3 regions of the Paenibacillus sp. FSL R5-0623 genome follow, and region 3 is predicted to be linked to each of the others. Evidence: a T-box and tRNA genes for the amino acid it is inferred to sense, from the RefSeq annotation. Region 3 holds a T-box; the other regions hold tRNA genes.
The links. The T-box of region 3 lies ahead of tyrS (tyrosine--tRNA ligase). A T-box ahead of a tRNA ligase gene usually reads a tRNA of that ligase, here a tRNA-Tyr.
Positions count from the first base shown of each region.

Region 1 (6,095 bases), 3.2 Mb from region 3:
TTTTATTTTCCAATCGTAACGTTATACTCTTGCTGGGCTTCTTCCTTTTTCAATTCATAGGTGTGGCCTCTGACTGCTGCAATGCTAAACGAATCAGCTGTGTTGGTGTAACGACTCCATATAGTTCAAAGATCGCTTCGCATACTCATACGGGTTATGAATTGCAGGGTCCTGCTCTCCTTCAAGCATCGCCCAGCCATCGTACCCTCTTGTGATCAGTTCTTGCAGAATTGGTGCAAAATCAATGCATCCATCTCCTGGTACAGTGAACACTCCTTTACGAATACAACCAACAAAATCAGACTGTTCCGCGCGTGCTTCATCCAGCACATGCGGGCGGATATCTTTCAGATGGATATAAGCGATCCGATCATAATGTTTGCGCAGCAGCTCAAGTGGATCGGCTCCACCATAGTAGGCATGACCAGTATCATAGAGCAGATACACGAGAGAAGGGTCTGTCAGCTCCATCAGTCGATCAATCTCATCCGGTTGCTCTACCACCGTGCCTCCATGATGATGGTACGTAAGCTTCAAACCGTGTTCACGGGCGATAGCTCCTGCTTCGTTCAACCCTTCAGCGAGGATATGCCATTCAGATTCGCTGAGTCTGAGCACTTCTTTTTCATTCGGAGTTCGTCTTGGATCAAAATGAAGTGACCCGCCTACCTCCGCCGTACTGATCACCTTACTGCCCATAGATTGCAGAAACTCCGCATGTCTGCGATAACTGTCCAGCTCCGACTGACGATACGCCGGGTCGGAGAAAAGTACGGATTTCCATTGGGAGACCAGATTGATATTCCTTTTACTCAATTCCTCACGCAATATAGCAGGATCGGTTGGATATTTACGTCCCATCTCTGTACCTGTCAGCCCAAGACGCTGAATGTCATCCAGAATCTGTGCACACGTTGTGGCATCACCATGCTCTTTCACATCTTCACCGACCCAATTGATCGGATGAATCCCAAGCTGGAATGGCAGCTTGCTCATTGCTCCACGTCTCCTTTGTTGTTCACTATATTTACACTGTACACTCCGATGACAGAACAACCTTCCGGTACAGCTTTCTTTCAGAAGCTTTTAACTCCGCTTCCTCAGGCTCCCTTTTTAGAAGGTATTCTATATAAACCGGATTAAATCGGTCTTGCTTTGGCACGGTTGGCTTGCATGGTGTGATGAGCATGAACTACCTTTTCTTCGGCAGATACCTCAGGTACACCCACATTCCACCATGACTCGTATCCATCTGCGTTGGTTCCAGGCACGACCGGAATCTCAATCAACGTACTCACTGTTTCGTTCTTCGCATCTCGGAGTGCCTGTTCCAGCTGTTCTGCTGTCTCCGCTCTATAGGATTTGGCTCCCATACTTCGGGCGTGTGCAGCAAAGTCCATTGGCATGTAGTCCCCGGTCAGTCGTCCACTCTCGGATTCCCGATAACGGAACTCATTGCCGAATCCGTCACTACCATGTTCCCGCTGCAAATTATGAATACACTGGAATCCATTGTTGTTGAATAATAGGATAGTCATCTTCTTCTGTTCCTGCAGACTGGTCACAAACTCCGAATGCAGCATCAGATAACTGCCATCTCCTACCATGGCGTACACTTCCCGATCCGGCTCCGCAAGTGCTGCTCCGAAAGCTCCACTTACCTCGTACCCCATACAGGAGAACCCATACTCCATGTGGTATGTCTTTGGTTCAGACGCACGCCACAGACGATGTAGATCACCCGGCAGACTACCTGCCGCACACACGATGACGGAAGATGGATCAATGGTACGGTTAACCACGCCAACTGCTGTAGTCTGTGCCAGCCCTGCTTCATGCTGTGCTGCATACAGCCGATCCACTTCTGCATTCCACTCAGCGCGGAGATCAGCGATTTCGGATGCACCATATGCACTTCGGTATTGTCTTTCCTGCAATTCCTTTTGCAAAGTCTGCAATCCTTCGCGTGCATCTGCCAGAATGGCTTCACCACCTAACTTGGCGGCATCCATGCCATTCAGGTTAATGTTGATGAATGAAGCTTCCGGATGTTGAAAAGCAGAGCGGGACGCCGTCGTAAAATCGGAGAAACGAGTACCGACGCCGATCACCACATCCGCTTCTCTCGCCAGCCTGTTGGCTGCTAGAGAACCTGTAACCCCGATGGCCCCCACATTTAGTGGGTGGTCCCAAGAGACTGCGCTCTTGCCCGCCTGCGTCTCGGCGATTGGAATACCAAATACCTCGGCGAATTCCACGAGTTGAACGGACGCCTCAGAGTACAACACACCGCCGCCTGCAACGAGCAGCGGCTTTCTGCCTCGGGCAATCTGCTCCGTTGCCCGCTCAATGGCTGCTTGTACCGGGGGGCGACGGTCCAGATAATGTACTTTGCGAGCAAAGAACGATTCTGGATAATCGTATGCCTCTGCCTGCACATCCTGCGGCAGTGCGAGCGTTACTGCTCCCGTCTCTGCTGGATCGGTTAGCACACGCATGGCCTGTGTAACAGCAATCATCAACTGTTCGGGACGAACAATGCGATCCCAGTACTTGCTGACGGCTTTGAATGGGTCAGTGGCTGAGATTGTATAATCACTGCTCACTTCCAACTGCTGAAGTACCGGGTCCGGTTCCCGTGTAGCAAAGTTATCTCCAGGCAGCAATAAAACTGGAATTCGGTTCACCGTTGCGGTAGCTGCTGCTGTAATCATATTCAAAGCACCAGGTCCAATGGATGTTGTACATGCATAGATCTGTCTACGATTCTTCTGCTTGGCATAAGCCGCTGCCGTATGCACCATGCCTTGTTCGTTCTTGCCTTGCATATACGTCAGGCTTCCCGGGCTGCGCTCCAGCGCTTCTCCAATGCCTGTTACATTGCCATGTCCAAAAATACCGATGATTCCCTTCACAAACTTGGTTTCCACCCCGTCAACCGAGATATATTGCTGATCCAGGTATCGAAGCAGTGCCTGAGCCATCGTCAGTCGAATTGTTTTCATGAATTGATCGCCGTCCTTTCCTTTACGGGTTAAGCGCTTAATCTAAGTTAAGTTTAAGCGCCTTACCCCTAAAGGTTAAGCGCTTAATTGATATGGTATTACAGGTTAATGATTTACGCAAGCTATTTTTGTAAGCGTTTTTATGAAATGCGGTAAAGAAAAGATATTCTTGTGTTCGAACATGTGTTAGACCTTCTCCATTTAAACATCTTCCACAATGACTAAGAACAGACTTAAAAGGGGGGAAATATATCATGAGGATGGGATTACTGGTATATGCTAATCAGCCATATAATCCGTGATCTTTGTATACAATTATGATCAATATGCCTATGAATGCAAAAAAAGAAAGAGACGGTGAATACCATCTCTTTCTTATCAATATTTAAGCGGGTGATGGGAATCGAACCCACGCTATTAGCTTGGAAGGCTAAAGTTCTACCATTGAACTACACCCGCATAACAACAATCGGGATGACACGATTTGAACATGCGACCCCCTGGTCCCAAACCAGGTGCTCTACCAAGCTGAGCTACATCCCGTTATCTATACCGGCGAGAGGACTCGAACCTCCACGGTTTCCCACTCGATTTTGAGTCGAACGCGTCTGCCATTCCGCCACGCCGGCAAAATATGAAGTTATAATGGCGCGCCCTGAGAGATTCGAACTCCCGGCCTTTTGATTCGTAGTCAAACGCTCTATCCAGCTGAGCTAAGGGCGCAAAATATTGGAGCGGAAGACGGGAATCGAACCCGCGACCCTCGCCTTGGCAAGGCGATGCTCTACCGCTGAGCCACTTCCGCAAATAAAGGATGCGCGTGGAGGGACTTGAACCCCCACGTCAAAGACGCTAGATCCTAAGTCTAGTGCGTCTGCCAATTCCGCCACACGCGCATATAATGGTGAGTCATGAAGGGCTCGAACCTTCGACACCCTGATTAAAAGTCAGGTGCTCTACCAACTGAGCTAATGACTCATAGAAAAACTGGTGGAGGATGATGGATTCGAACCACCGAACCCGTACGGGAGCAGATTTACAGTCTGATGCGTTTGGCCGCTTCGCTAATCCTCCAGGATTACATGGTGCCGGCGAGAGGACTTGAACCCCCAACCTACTGATTACAAGTCAGTTGCTCTACCAGTTGAGCTACACCGGCGTATTACATAGTGTTATAAATGGTGGCTCGGGACGGAATCGAACCGCCGACACGAGGATTTTCAGTCCTCTGCTCTACCGACTGAGCTACCGAGCCTTACTACATTAAAAAAATGGCGGAACCGACGGGATTCGAACCCGCGATCTCCTGCGTGACAGGCAGGCATGTTAGGCCAACTACACCACGGTTCCATAGTACTTTCTCAAGGAAAGTTAATTGCGGGGGCAGGATTTGAACCTGCGGCCTTCGGGTTATGAGCCCGACGAGCTACCGGGCTGCTCCACCCCGCGTCGTTATAAAAGTTTTATGGTGGAGGCTGAGGGGATCGAACCCCCGACCCTCTGCTTGTAAGGCAGATGCTCTCCCAGCTGAGCTAAGCCTCCATATTATGACCCGTAGGGGATACTCTCACTTCGTTCGAGACTGCGAAGCAGTTGCTAACGAGGTATATCCTCCGACGAACCTTTGGGATTCTCATCCCTTGTTGAAGCTATAAATATAGCTATGACCCGTAGGGGATTCGAACCCCTGTTACCTCCGTGAAAGGGAGGTGTCTTAACCCCTTGACCAACGGGCCTTACTGGCTCCCCGAACAGGGCTCGAACCTGTGACAACTCGATTAACAGTCGAGTGCTCTACCAACTGAGCTATCAGGGAATGGTGGAGCCAAGCGGGATCGAACCGCTGACCTCCTGCTTGCAAGGCAGGCGCTCTCCCAGCTGAGCTATGGCCCCATACTCTGGTGTATTTCTTGTTGTGGTCTTGCTATGGGCCCTGGTGGACTCGAACCACCGGCCTCACCCTTATCAGAGGTGCGCTCTAACCAACTGAGCTAAGGGCCCTTATCAATTTTCGAAAAAAAATACCCCAGTGGGGTTTCGCTTGGCGGCGTCCTACTCTCCCAGGACCCTGCGGTCCAAGTACCATCGGCGCTAGAGGGCTTAACGGTCGTGTTCGGGATGGGTACGTGTGGAACCCCTCCGCCATCGCCACCAAACGCGTAGCTTACATTTCAGAGTGTTGTTCTCTGAAAACTAGATTCGAAACGAAACATGCGAATTATCACTTGCTATTGGATAAGCCCTCGACCGATTAGTACTGGTCAGCTCCATGCATTGCTGCACTTCCACCCCCAGCCTATCTACCTCGTCGTCTTCAAGGGGTCTTACATACTGGGAAATCTCATCTTGAGGGGGGCTTCACGCTTAGATGCTTTCAGCGTTTATCCCGTCCGTACATAGCTACCCAGCGGTGCTCCTGGCGGAACAACTGGTACACCAGCGGTACGTCCATCCCGGTCCTCTCGTACTAAGGACAGCTCCTCTCAAATTTCCTACGCCCACGACAGATAGGGACCGAACTGTCTCACGACGTTCTGAACCCAGCTCGCGTACCGCTTTAATGGGCGAACAGCCCAACCCTTGGGACCTACTTCAGCCCCAGGATGCGATGAGCCGACATCGAGGTGCCAAACCTCCCCGTCGATGTGGACTCTTGGGGGAGATAAGCCTGTTATCCCCAGGGTAGCTTTTATCCGTTGAGCGATGGCCCTTCCATGCGGTACCACCGGATCACTAAGCCCGACTTTCGTCCCTGCTCGACTTGTAGGTCTCGCAGTCAAGCTCCCTTATGCCTTTGCACTCTTCGAATGATTTCCAACCATTCTGAGGGAACCTTTGGGCGCCTCCGTTACTCTTTAGGAGGCGACCGCCCCAGTCAAACTGCCCACCTGACACTGTCCCCGCACCGGATTACGGTACCAGGTTAGAACCTAGATACGATCAGGGTGGTATCCCAACGTTGCCTCCACACAAGCTGGCGCTCATGCTTCAAAGGCTCCCACCTATCCTGTACAGATCGTACCCAAATTCAATATCAAGCTGCAGTAAAGCTCCATGGGGTCTTTCCGTCTTGTCGCGGGTAACCTGCAT
Region 1 covers NZ_CP150233.1:320,569-326,663, reverse strand. The annotation lists gene iolE (myo-inosose-2 dehydratase) at 94-996, opposite strand; gene iolD (3D-(3,5/4)-trihydroxycyclohexane-1,2-dione acylhydrolase (decyclizing)) at 1,140-3,005, opposite strand; tRNA gene MKY92_RS01505 (tRNA-Gly) at 3,394-3,464, opposite strand; tRNA gene MKY92_RS01500 (tRNA-Pro) at 3,475-3,548, opposite strand; tRNA gene MKY92_RS01495 (tRNA-Leu) at 3,556-3,634, opposite strand; tRNA gene MKY92_RS01490 (tRNA-Arg) at 3,652-3,728, opposite strand; tRNA gene MKY92_RS01485 (tRNA-Gly) at 3,736-3,810, opposite strand; tRNA gene MKY92_RS01480 (tRNA-Leu) at 3,821-3,901, opposite strand; tRNA gene MKY92_RS01475 (tRNA-Lys) at 3,908-3,983, opposite strand; tRNA gene MKY92_RS01470 (tRNA-Tyr) at 3,994-4,079, opposite strand; tRNA gene MKY92_RS01465 (tRNA-Thr) at 4,089-4,164, opposite strand; tRNA gene MKY92_RS01460 (tRNA-Phe) at 4,185-4,260, opposite strand; tRNA gene MKY92_RS01455 (tRNA-Asp) at 4,278-4,355, opposite strand; tRNA gene MKY92_RS01450 (tRNA-Met) at 4,381-4,454, opposite strand; tRNA gene MKY92_RS01445 (tRNA-Val) at 4,472-4,547, opposite strand; tRNA gene MKY92_RS01440 (tRNA-Glu) at 4,670-4,741, opposite strand; tRNA gene MKY92_RS01435 (tRNA-Asn) at 4,746-4,821, opposite strand; tRNA gene MKY92_RS01430 (tRNA-Ala) at 4,823-4,898, opposite strand; tRNA gene MKY92_RS01425 (tRNA-Ile) at 4,933-5,006, opposite strand; rRNA gene rrf (5S ribosomal RNA) at 5,045-5,161, opposite strand; rRNA gene MKY92_RS01415 (23S ribosomal RNA) at 5,237-6,095, opposite strand, start outside.
Region 1: it has a tRNA-Tyr gene. The T-box ahead of tyrS (tyrosine--tRNA ligase) is inferred to sense a tRNA for this amino acid. The anticodon was not compared.

Region 2 (6,095 bases), 1.7 Mb from region 3:
GAACAGGCATTATTTTTCAATATGAGAACATAGATCATCACGCTCTCACTTGGTCCATGACCTACCCGGAATCATTGGAATATTCGTTAATCCAAGCTATTCAAAGTGCGGACGAAGTCCAGGCCTCTGCTCTTCTGCAACAACTGCTTGAAGTGATCTTTGGTATGGAGGTTACACCCGAGGAGTATGAGGTGGCTCTTACGAGGCTACTCACGCATATTTTGCAAATGACTCAGGAATCCGGCATACGACTCGGACAGATCTCCCAAGGTCGTGGCTCGATGTTTCATGAACTTCATGGTTTGCAGTACGCCGCTGAAGTGGAGAATTGGTTTAAACATCAAGTCATCTTGCCCATCATCCAGGTTTTTAAAGCAAGACAGTATGCCCAGTACCAGCATATATCTGAGAAAATGATTGCCATGATTCATCAAGATTATGATAAGGATCTGACGCTTGAGGAATGTGCCTTGAAGCTTCACTACAATGCCAACTACTTAAGTAGTGTCTTCCGCAAAGAGACAGGCTGTGCATTTAGTGAATATCTGACCAAGTACCGATTTAATATCGCTAAAAAATGGCTGGACGAAAGTGATCTAACCGTTAAAGATATCGCAGCACGACTTCGGTACAACAATCCTCAAAACTTTATCCGATCATTCCGTAAATGGGAAGGAATCACCCCCGGTCAGTATCGGGAGCGTAAGCAAAAAGCAGATTTGTCGAATAGAAATTAGAAAAGGAGCACGATTGTAAGTCGTACTCCTTCGGCCAGCTCGGCCAGCTCCATGTGGCTCCCCGAACAGGGCTCGGACCTGTGACAACTCGATTAACCGTCGAGTGCCCTACCAACTGAAATATCATGGAATATGCTTCAGTGATCATTCTCTGAAAACTAGGTCTGTGTTTTGCTTTTCATTGTCTCGATGTATGAATTAAGTTGGCTTTAGCCCATGTGCAGTCTCATGAAGCAGCTTAACATCTTCAAGTAACCGAGGATTTTGTTTAGTATAGTCAACTAATTATTCGCTTCAAAAAAAGAGGGAGCACATATCTGCTCCCTTCACTTACAAATTTCACTTCTATAATCTTAACTTCATATGTTTCACAAGTGCATCTTCTTGTGGTGGTGGTGCAATGCTTTCTAGCGTTATCTCAGACGTAAGACTAAGTCGCCCGTCCCGATTCCTAGCTCCTGTATACGTAACAAGCCTATACGATTTATCGCTTATCCATAGTGCGAACTGTTTTCATATTTGGCTGCTCAAGTTGAATTAGAATTTTACCAAACCTTGCTCCGCGTGAGAAGGTCACTGTACTATCCTTGTATGTATCTCGGATATACTTCTCAGCCAATCTGAGGGAATCTTCATCCGATGGTAACTCATACGTATTAAGCCATTCTGGCAGCTTCTCTACAACATCTTCCACCGATACTTCAAATGAGTTAACTTCTCTCGTAATGATCATGGTGTATGAATACCCCTTCAAATACAACAATTGTTGAATATAACCCATATCACCAGCCTTATATGAAGAAGTTACCCCCAGTATATCCTTAAGTTCATCCATTAGTGTGTGTTCCTTCTGTCCTGCCATAGTACTTATATACACATACTTCCGGGCACAATTGATCGCCTGCTCGATCGTTTGCCAATCCGACATCGCCGGACACATGGATGCAAATGCAAAGTCATATTTCTTCTCCCAACCCTTATCCTTGATAGAGATTTCTTCATATCGTTCATTTACGATTTCGATATTGGATTCAAGAGCTGGAGGTATCGTCTCTTTCATAAGGGAGATAAGCAACTCAGAAGGCTCAACTGCGGTCACACTTGCACCCTTCTCCGCAAAAGGGATGGTAAATATGCCTGAGGCCGCTCCAATGTCTAGAATGGACAAGCCGGCAAACTCTACTCCCTGGTTTTCAATCCAGCCCATAATGCGCTCAGAACGCCGCTTTCCTTCTTCAGTGAACGACTGTGCATGATAATCCCTGGCCCACCGCTCAAAAACTTCTTCTGTATTAACGGGGACGCTTTTCTTCTTATATTTTGAACTTCTCGGACGATTCTTCCATGCCTCTTCCCATACAGAAAGATCAAATAACAGATCGGTACCCGATACATTTTTTCCATTAGTCACTCTACTTCACTCCTCTATATTAACGACTTTACTTATCTACAATATACCGAATATAATCATACGTCAATCTTTATTAACGTCCATCTTCTCTTACTCTAGATTTTCTTACTGCACATAAATCGTTTCATATAAAATAAAAATAGCCCTACACATTGCATAAGCAACATGTAGGGCTATTCAATATACCGGCGAGAGGACTCGAACCTCCACGGTTTCCCACTCGATTTTGAGTCGAGCGCGTCTGCCATTCCGCCACGCCGGCATATGCTGGAGGCGCCACCCAGATTCGAACTGGGGATAAAGCTTTTGCAGAGCTGTGCCTTACCACTTGGCTATGGCGCCATATTTTGGAGCGGACGACGGGAATCGAACCCGCGACCCTCGCCTTGGCAAGGCGATGCTCTACCGCTGAGCCACGTCCGCATAATGGCTGGGGATATAGGATTTGAACCTATGCATGACGGAGTCAAAGTCCGTTGCCTTACCGCTTGGCTAATCCCCAATAAAAAATGAAAAAACAAAGGGGCGATCGAGGGGAATTGAACCCCCGAATGCCGGATCCACAAACCGGTGCGTTAACCACTTCGCCACGATCGCCACAAAAGGTTATTTTCTAAAAAGTTAATTGGCAGGGGCAGCAGGAATTGAACCCACACCAACGGTTTTGGAGACCGTTGTTCTACCTTTAAACTATGCCCCTAAAAACTGGTGGAGGATGATGGATTCGAACCACCGAACCCGTACGGGAGCAGATTTACAGTCTGATGCGTTTGGCCACTTCGCTAATCCTCCAGGATTACATGGTGCCGGCGAGAGGACTTGAACCCCCAACCTACTGATTACAAGTCAGTTGCTCTACCAGTTGAGCTACACCGGCATATTAAATTGTTTTAAAATGGTGGCTCGGGACGGAATCGAACCGCCGACACGAGGATTTTCAGTCCTCTGCTCTACCGACTGAGCTACCGAGCCATAATAAAGTCTAATCTTAATTCCTTACACTTTATATAGGGCATCAGTGCCATACAGCAGATGTAGTGAACAGTTTGCCTCATGTAAAGATTAAATGGCGGAACCGACGGGATTCGAACCCGCGATCTCCTGCGTGACAGGCAGGCATGTTAGGCCAACTACACCACGGTTCCAGATCACTTTCTCAAAGGAAAGTATAATTGCGGGGGCAGGATTTGAACCTGCGGCCTTCGGGTTATGAGCCCGACGAGCTACCGGGCTGCTCCACCCCGCGTCGTTATAAAGTTTATATGGTGGAGGCTGAGGGGATCGAACCCCCGACCCTCTGCTTGTAAGGCAGATGCTCTCCCAGCTGAGCTAAGCCTCCGAACAACACATTTATGATCATATCATAATCTTGTTGTAAAAATCAACTTCTTTTTTGAAGTTATTATGACCCGTAGGGGATTCGAACCCCTGTTACCTCCGTGAAAGGGAGGTGTCTTAACCCCTTGACCAACGGGCCTTAATATTATGGCGGAGAGAGAGGGATTCGAACCCTCGAGACGCTTGTGACGCCTACACGATTTCCAATCGTGCTCCTTCGGCCAGCTCGGACACCTCTCCATATGGCTCCCCGAACAGGGCTCGAACCTGTGACAACTCGATTAACAGTCGAGTGCTCTACCAACTGAGCTATCAGGGAATATGCTTCAGAGATCGTTCTCTGAAAACTAGATTCGAAACGAAACACGCGAATTATCACTTGCTATTGGATAAGCCCTCGACCGATTAGTACTGGTCAGCTCCATGCATTGCTGCACTTCCACCCCCAGCCTATCTACCTCGTCGTCTTCAAGGGGTCTTACATACTGGGAAATCTCATCTTGAGGGGGGCTTCACGCTTAGATGCTTTCAGCGTTTATCCCGTCCGTACATAGCTACCCAGCGGTGCTCCTGGCGGAACAACTGGTACACCAGCGGTACGTCCATCCCGGTCCTCTCGTACTAAGGACAGCTCCTCTCAAATTTCCTACGCCCACGACAGATAGGGACCGAACTGTCTCACGACGTTCTGAACCCAGCTCGCGTACCGCTTTAATGGGCGAACAGCCCAACCCTTGGGACCTACTTCAGCCCCAGGATGCGATGAGCCGACATCGAGGTGCCAAACCTCCCCGTCGATGTGGACTCTTGGGGGAGATAAGCCTGTTATCCCCAGGGTAGCTTTTATCCGTTGAGCGATGGCCCTTCCATGCGGTACCACCGGATCACTAAGCCCGACTTTCGTCCCTGCTCGACTTGTAGGTCTCGCAGTCAAGCTCCCTTATGCCTTTGCACTCTTCGAATGATTTCCAACCATTCTGAGGGAACCTTTGGGCGCCTCCGTTACTCTTTAGGAGGCGACCGCCCCAGTCAAACTGCCCACCTGACACTGTCCCCGCACCGGATTACGGTACCAGGTTAGAACCTAGATACGATCAGGGTGGTATCCCAACGTTGCCTCCACACAAGCTGGCGCTCATGCTTCAAAGGCTCCCACCTATCCTGTACAGATCGTACCCAAATTCAATATCAAGCTGCAGTAAAGCTCCATGGGGTCTTTCCGTCTTGTCGCGGGTAACCTGCATCTTCACAGGTATTAAAATTTCACCGGATCTCTCGTTGAGACAGCGCCCAAGTCGTTACGCCATTCGTGCGGGTCAGAATTTACCTGACAAGGAATTTCGCTACCTTAGGACCGTTATAGTTACGGCCGCCGTTTACTGGGGCTTCGGTTCACAGCTTCGGGATTACTCCCTAACCACTCCCCTTAACCTTCCAGCACCGGGCAGGCGTCAGCCCGTATACTTCGCCTTACGGCTTCGCACAGACCTGTGTTTTTGCTAAACAGTCGCTTGGGCCTTTTCACTGCGGCCCCCTCGTGCTATTCACACTACCGGGGCACCCCTTCTCCCGAAGTTACGGGGTCATTTTGCCGAGTTCCTTAACGAGAGTTCTTCCGCGCGCCTTAGAATACTCTTCTCGCCTACCTGTGTCGGTTTGCGGTACGGGCACCATCACCTGGCTAGAGGCTTTTCTTGGCAGTGTGAGATCATGACCTTCGCTACTGTAATTTTCGCTCCCCATCACAGCTCAGCCTTACAATGTGCGGATTTGCCTACACATCAGCCTTACTGCTTAGACGGACATCCATCAGTCCGCGTCACTACCCTACTGCGTCCCCCCATTGCTCATAACGGCTTACGGTGGTACAGGAATTTCGACCTGTTGTCCTTCGACTACGCCTTTCGGCCTCGCCTTAGGTCCCGACTTACCCTGAGCGGACGAGCCTTCCTCAGGAACCCTTAGGCTTTCGGCGGATCAGATTCTCACTGATCTTTTCGTTACTCATACCGGCATTCTCACTTGTATAATGTCCAGCGCTCCTTACGGTACACCTTCAACCCTTATACAACGCTCCCCTACCCCTGATGCAAAGCATCAAGCCATAGCTTCGGTGGTGTGTTTAGCCCCGTTACATTTTCGGCGCAGAGTCACTCGACCAGTGAGCTATTACGCACTCTTTCAATGGTGGCTGCTTCTAAGCCAACATCCTGGTTGTCTGTGCAACTCCACATCCTTTCCCACTTAACACACACTTGGGGACCTTAGCTGATGGTCTGGGCTGTTTCCCTTTTGACAATGGATCTTAGCACTCACTGTCTGACTCCCGGAAGTAAGTCTATGGCATTCGGAGTTTGACTGAGCTTGGTAACCCTTGCGGGCCCCGCACCCAATCAGTGCTCTACCTCCACGACTCTGTTTTCCGAGGCTAGCCCTAAAGCTATTTCGGGGAGAACCAGCTATCTCCGAGTTCGATTGGAATTTCTCCGCTACCCCCACCTCATCCCCGCATTTTTCAACATGCGTGGGTTCGGGCCTCCAGTGCGTGTTACCGCACCTTCACCCTGGACAGGGGTAGATCACCCGGTTTCGGGTCTACGTCCACGTAC
Region 2 covers NZ_CP150233.1:5,794,416-5,800,510, forward strand. The annotation lists gene MKY92_RS25460 (helix-turn-helix domain-containing protein) at 1-737, shown strand, start outside; tRNA gene MKY92_RS25465 (tRNA-Asn) at 792-867, opposite strand; gene MKY92_RS25470 (methyltransferase domain-containing protein) at 1,222-2,148, opposite strand; tRNA gene MKY92_RS25475 (tRNA-Leu) at 2,332-2,410, opposite strand; tRNA gene MKY92_RS25480 (tRNA-Cys) at 2,417-2,490, opposite strand; tRNA gene MKY92_RS25485 (tRNA-Gly) at 2,497-2,571, opposite strand; tRNA gene MKY92_RS25490 (tRNA-Gln) at 2,576-2,650, opposite strand; tRNA gene MKY92_RS25495 (tRNA-His) at 2,673-2,745, opposite strand; tRNA gene MKY92_RS25500 (tRNA-Trp) at 2,775-2,848, opposite strand; tRNA gene MKY92_RS25505 (tRNA-Tyr) at 2,855-2,940, opposite strand; tRNA gene MKY92_RS25510 (tRNA-Thr) at 2,950-3,025, opposite strand; tRNA gene MKY92_RS25515 (tRNA-Phe) at 3,045-3,120, opposite strand; tRNA gene MKY92_RS25520 (tRNA-Asp) at 3,216-3,293, opposite strand; tRNA gene MKY92_RS25525 (tRNA-Met) at 3,321-3,394, opposite strand; tRNA gene MKY92_RS25530 (tRNA-Val) at 3,412-3,487, opposite strand; tRNA gene MKY92_RS25535 (tRNA-Glu) at 3,554-3,625, opposite strand; tRNA gene MKY92_RS25540 (tRNA-Ser) at 3,635-3,726, opposite strand; tRNA gene MKY92_RS25545 (tRNA-Asn) at 3,730-3,805, opposite strand; rRNA gene MKY92_RS25550 (23S ribosomal RNA) at 3,872-6,095, opposite strand, start outside.
Region 2: it has a tRNA-Tyr gene. The T-box ahead of tyrS (tyrosine--tRNA ligase) is inferred to sense a tRNA for this amino acid. The anticodon was not compared.

Region 3 (6,095 bases):
CGGATGGCCTACTTTCGAAATCGGCCCAATCATTACAATGATTATTGTAGGTACGGTGGTTATCATTGAATCAACAGGAGTATTTATGGCTTTAAGCAAAATCTGTGATCAACCGATCAATGAAAAAGATCTGGCACGGGGATATCGCGCGGAAGGTCTTGCGTTTGTCCTTGGCGGCATCTTTAATGCTTTTCCATACAATACATTTGCACAGAATGTTGGTTTGGTTCAGCTCTCCAAAGTAAAAACGACCAATGTTGTTGTTGCAGCCGGAGGTATTCTAATCTTTCTGGGACTCATTCCGAAGGTAGCTGCTTTTGCAACCATTATTCCAAGTGCTGTCCTCGGAGGAGCGACTGTTGTCCTGTTTGGAATGGTCGTCTCATCCGGGATCAAAATGCTGCAAAACGTCGACTTCAGCAAACAATCCAATCTATTGATTGTGGCTTGCTCCGTTTCACTTGGGCTCGGTGTTACGGCTGTACCCGACCTGTTTGCCCAGCTTCCTCAAAGTATTCGGATTATTGTTAGCGATGGTATCATCACGGGAAGCCTGTCAGCGATCCTGCTTAATGTCTTCTTTAACCTTGCTTTGAAAAAAGAAAGCTTGCCAGTACAGCCTGTCCAGGCTCAAGAAGCTCACACGTAATCATTGTATAACAGACGTATCATCTAGTATTAAGTAAGCGAAATAGATCCAAGATGGTTTTCTGGGAAGTGGAATGCAAGACAATGATTCCACTTGGCCAAGAAATCTCTTGGATTTTTTGGTGCTTACGATTCATGAGGAATGCAAAAGGCATGCAAATATGCTAAAGTTTCATCAAGAACATTTTAGATGTTCGTTTAAGTCAACAACATCTTACTTTGAATTTCCATGCGACTACATAAATGAGCATTGGTTCACAAGGCTACAATATAACCAAGGGATATCCCTGTGGTACAGAAAAGGAGTTGTGATCACCATGCAACAAGAAACGTTGAACAAAGGGTGGAACTTGGAGAATAGTTATGCGAAGTTACCGCAACCCTTTTTTACAAGTCAGGGCGCAGTGCCTGTTGAATCACCAAAGCTGATCATTTTCAATCGACTGCTTGCATCCAGCCTGGGACTGGATGTGGAGTCTCTTGACAGTGATGAAGGAGCGCATATTTTTGCAGGTAATTTGATTCCGGAAGGAGCCGAGCCTTTGGCTCAGGCCTATGCAGGTCATCAATTTGGCAATTTTAATATGCTTGGAGATGGACGTGCTTTGCTGCTGGGTGAACAGATTACGCCACAGGGCGAGCGAGTGGATATCCAGCTCAAAGGATCAGGAAGAACACCCTACTCCCGTGGGGGAGATGGACGTGCTGCTGTAGGGCCCATGTTGCGTGAGTATATTATTAGTGAGGCGATGTATGCACTGGGTATTCCAACGACACGCAGTCTGGCGGTGGTTTCAACAGGAGAAAACATTATCCGTGAAACAGAGCGGCCGGGTGCCATTTTAACCCGGGTGGCTTCCAGTCATATCCGGGTAGCAACCTTCCAGTATGCAGCCAGATGGGGATCTATCGACGATCTTCGGGCGTTGGCTGATTATACGTTGCATCGACATTTTCCTGATGTTGCCCAAGCTGAGAATCGCTATCTTTTGCTCCTTCAGGAAGTGATTAAACGGCAGGCGGCACTCATTGCCCAATGGCAGCGTGTTGGTTTCATTCATGGAGTGATGAACACGGATAATATGGCCATTAGTGGTGAGACCATCGATTATGGTCCGTGCGCCTTTATGGATGCTTACAATCCTTCAACCGTATTCAGCTCCATCGACAGGCAAGGTCGCTATGCTTATGGTAATCAACCGTATATTGCCGGGTGGAATTTGGCTCGTTTTGCCGAGACGCTTCTGCCGTTGTTGCATGAAGATGAAGAACAGGCGGTGCAACTCGCTCAGGATGCTATCGCACAATTTTCTGAATTGTACCATCATCATTGGCTCAAGGGAGTGCGTGCCAAACTGGGCTTGTCCGATGAAGAGGCCGAAGATGAAGCGCTGATCAAGGATCTTCTTGAACTCATGGAGAAGCATAGTGCAGATTACACCAATACGTTCCTGGCATTGACCTTTGACAAGTTGGAAGGGACTGCTTTGTTTGGCACGGCAGAATTTGCTGAATGGAATGAGCGGTGGAAAGCAAGATTGGACAGACAGGGAGGGGCGAAGGAAGTCTCTCAGGAGTTGATGAGATCAAGCAATCCAGCCGTCATTCCCCGAAATCATCGGGTCGAGGAAGCCCTTGAGCGAGCTGAGAATCACGGAGACCTTAGCGTGATGGAGAAGCTTTTGGCAGTTCTTTCAGACCCGTTCGCGCACTCACCTGAGCAGGCTGAATATGCCGAACTGCCAGCACAGTGCAATACTTCGTACCAGACTTTTTGTGGAACCTGATTGACCAGTATGGAATGAAGAGGCTGCCTTGGGCAGCTTTTTCATTTTTTCATTCTGTCATCGACGTTACTTTTATAGAGGCAGGTGCATTCATGTCCAACATGTTAAGTAAACAACAATTGGCAGACATCCTTTTACAGCTTTTAGAGCGTACATCTTTCCCTAGGGAACAGATGCAGAACTATGTTAACCGCTTGTTTGAGAGCTTTAAATGGGATGGGGTGCCTTATGTAGAGGCTGGAGAAGATACGTATATCGTTCGAATATACGAACGTGGTCTCTTCTCATTGGAGAAACGGGTGAAACAGCCGGATGAAGTCATCTATTGGTTGATGGAGGATATTATTTTCACCGCGACGCATGTAGGATTGTTGGAACGACATGGCGTGGATAATAAACAAACGCATTTGAACTATACAAATGAAGTGATGAAGGACCTGAACAGGGGTGTTCTGGAAGCCTTCCAGCAGATCGGGGATCCGTATTTACATTGGCATCAGACTGGGAAACGTCAGGAGTTAGAGGGCATGGATAAAGAAAAGTGAGGTGTGTAACGTGAGCGAGCAAGATATTAATGATGTATGGTATGACTATGCTGTGTTATTTATCAAAAAAAAGAATGAATCTGAACAGGGCTGGGTTTCGTTGACTTCGAACGAGCAGGACATTGCTGCTCTATGGCTGTTAGAGGCGGATGTCTTTAATGGCGGTTTTATACAGTTTTTCTGCAACTGGGGGGAAGAGGTATACCGTTACGCGTTGCGTGCATTACATATCATTGGTGCGACTCAAGCCGTGGAGATCATAACGTCAGCATATGGCTGCATTGAGCACTTGAAAGAGGATAAAAGGCTTACCGAACTGTGGGATATACCTAAATTCCTCACAAAGGAACAAGAGCAGCAGTTAGATGCGTTAGATCAACAGTTTTGGAACAATGAGGATCAGATCGCGGAGAAAGCCTATGGATATTATCACGGAATATTGAACATGATGATCATATAATCTGGTTTTAACTATGCATCCGTTGTTCTGTTCGAAGATTAATACTTGGTCTTGCAATGACTGAAACGTTCGGCTATACTTGCTATAAATTGAATACATGAATCACGTTGATAGAGCGCAGTAGCGGCTTTGTCCCTGTTACAGAAAGTCAGGGGTTGATGGAACCTGATACATACAAGGGCTGCGAATTACACTCTGGAGTACTTGGGTAATGCCAAGCGGATGGGCAAACGATATATTGCCAAAAGTGGTATGGATAACGTGTTAAGCTCACGTGTTGTCCATGCAATTTGGGTGGTACCACGGTTATGATAATCGTCCCTGTGTCTAATGAAGACAAGGAGGCGATTTTTTTGTGTCCAAAAAAAGCCGTTCCAGGGTGTTATTTCGCAATTTAACGTAGATCATGACTGAATCTTGAGGATAGAAAAGGGGTTATACACATGAATATTATTGATGAACTACAGTGGCGTGACGCCATTAACCAGCAGACAGATGCAGAGGGACTGCGTGAGTTGACTGAAACCAAATCAATCTCACTGTACTGCGGCGTTGACCCTACGGGGGATAGCATGCATATCGGACATCTCATTCCCTTCATGATGCTGAAACGTTTTCAACTGGCAGGACACCGTCCAGTCATTCTGATTGGTGGAGCTACAGGAACGATTGGTGATCCAAGTGGTCGTCAGGCAGAACGTTCTTTGCAAACGATGGAACAAGTGCAGGAGAATGTGGATGCACTGACAGCGCAGATGAAGAAGTTGTTCGTAACAGACGGTGATAATCAGGTTCGCATGGTGAACAACTACGATTGGACGCACAAAATCAATGTCATTGAATTCTTGCGTGACTACGGCAAAAACTTTAACCTCAACACAATGTTAGCTAAGGATGTAGTTGCGAGCAGACTGGAAGGCGGAATCTCGTTCACCGAGTTTTCATACCAGATCCTTCAATCACTCGACTACCTGCACCTGTTCCAGAACGAAGATGTACAGCTTCAAATCGGCGGTTCGGATCAATGGGGGAATATCACGAGTGGTCTTGATCTGATTCGTAAAAAAGAAGGATCTGAAGCGAAGGCGTACGGTCTGACCATTCCGCTCATGCTCAAATCCGACGGTACGAAATTTGGTAAAACAGCTGGCGGGGCAATTTGGCTTGATCCGAACAAAACGACACCATTTGAGTTCTACCAGTTCTGGGCGAATACAGATGATCGGGATGTCATTAAATACTTGAAATACTTTACCTTCCTGAGCAAAGAAGAAATTGAAGCTTTGGCTGAAAAGGTAGAGACAGAGCCGCACAGACGTGAAGCACAGAAAGCACTCGCGGAAGAAATGACAAAATTCGTTCACGGCGAAGAAATGCTCGAACAGGCTAAACGTATTACAGCGGCGCTGTTCAGTGGTGATATCCGTTCCCTGACAGCAGATGAAATCGAGCAGGGTTTCAAGGAAATGCCAACATTCGAAACGGACGGCGAAGCGAAAAATATCGTGGACTGGCTCGTAGATCTGGGGCTGGAGCCATCCAAACGCCAGGCGCGTGAGGATGTCACCAAAGGCGCTATCTCCATGAACGGTGAGAAAATCACGGAGCTTGAATTCACAGTCTCGGCAGAGCATGCCATCGGCGGTAAATTCATCATTATCCGTAAAGGTAAGAAGAACTACAGCCTGGTTAAACTCCAATCATAGTTTCCAAGAATTAGAACGTAACACAGAAACGTATAGAGACTACAATAGACACACAAATAAAGCCACAAATACAGAAACAAAAAGACCGTCTTCCATCTCTGTCAGGTGACAGAGTGGAGACGGTCTTTCGTATATCAGGCCAGTGAGTGACCTATCTTATTGATTAACAATCGCTGTGATCTCTTCATCCAGATCAAGTCGTACATTCTCACGGTACGCCCGGATGTTGTATTCACTGTGCAGGTAGCGAAGAATCGCTTCAATCATATTGGACTCCACCAGATATTGACTACGGCCTTGAATCCAAACTTCAGCGGAATAACCTGTATCTTCTTCCCAGCTCAGTTCTACATTCACATCGGTTGGACGTACACCCTTACGTTCTGCCATATGAATACAGATTGCATTCACAATTTCATCCATGCTCAGAACCATAGAGATTAGTACCGTCCGTTTCTGTTACGGTCATCATCACGATCATTGCGACGGTCATAACGACCATCCGCTGCAGGTTTGCGACGATTGGAGATGGCTCTGAAGAGTGCCATAGCCAGCATAACAATCAACATAATTGCTGCAACGTTCACGAGCAATCCAAGGATGTTACCCAGAGCGCCCATGCCACCGAACAATCCGCCAAACATCATACCAGCAAGACCACCAAGCATCATGCCTTTCATGAATCCGCCGCCACCGCCGAAGAATCCGCCACGGTTCGTTGTAGCTGCTCCATTGCTGGAATTGTTATTCGTATTCGATTTGCTTACATTGCTGTCGGATTTCTTAGGTGTATTGCTATAACTTTTCGTACCGGATTTGAATCCGCCACCACGTCTAGCATCCGCTGAATCCGGATTGGCTACTCCTACTGTTGCGAACAATAATGTAAAGGCCATAAATACCATCATTAGATGTTTAACTCCGAATTTTTTCTTCATTGTAAAGATCG
Region 3 covers NZ_CP150233.1:4,101,609-4,107,703, reverse strand. The annotation lists gene MKY92_RS17975 (nucleobase:cation symporter-2 family protein) at 1-649, shown strand, start outside; gene MKY92_RS17970 (YdiU family protein) at 966-2,435, shown strand; gene MKY92_RS17965 (Imm63 family immunity protein) at 2,528-2,980, shown strand; gene MKY92_RS17960 (DUF4375 domain-containing protein) at 2,991-3,440, shown strand; T-box leader at 3,539-3,766, shown strand; gene tyrS (tyrosine--tRNA ligase) at 3,884-5,146, shown strand; gene MKY92_RS17950 (YxcD family protein) at 5,303-5,581, opposite strand; gene MKY92_RS17945 (hypothetical protein) at 5,587-6,084, opposite strand.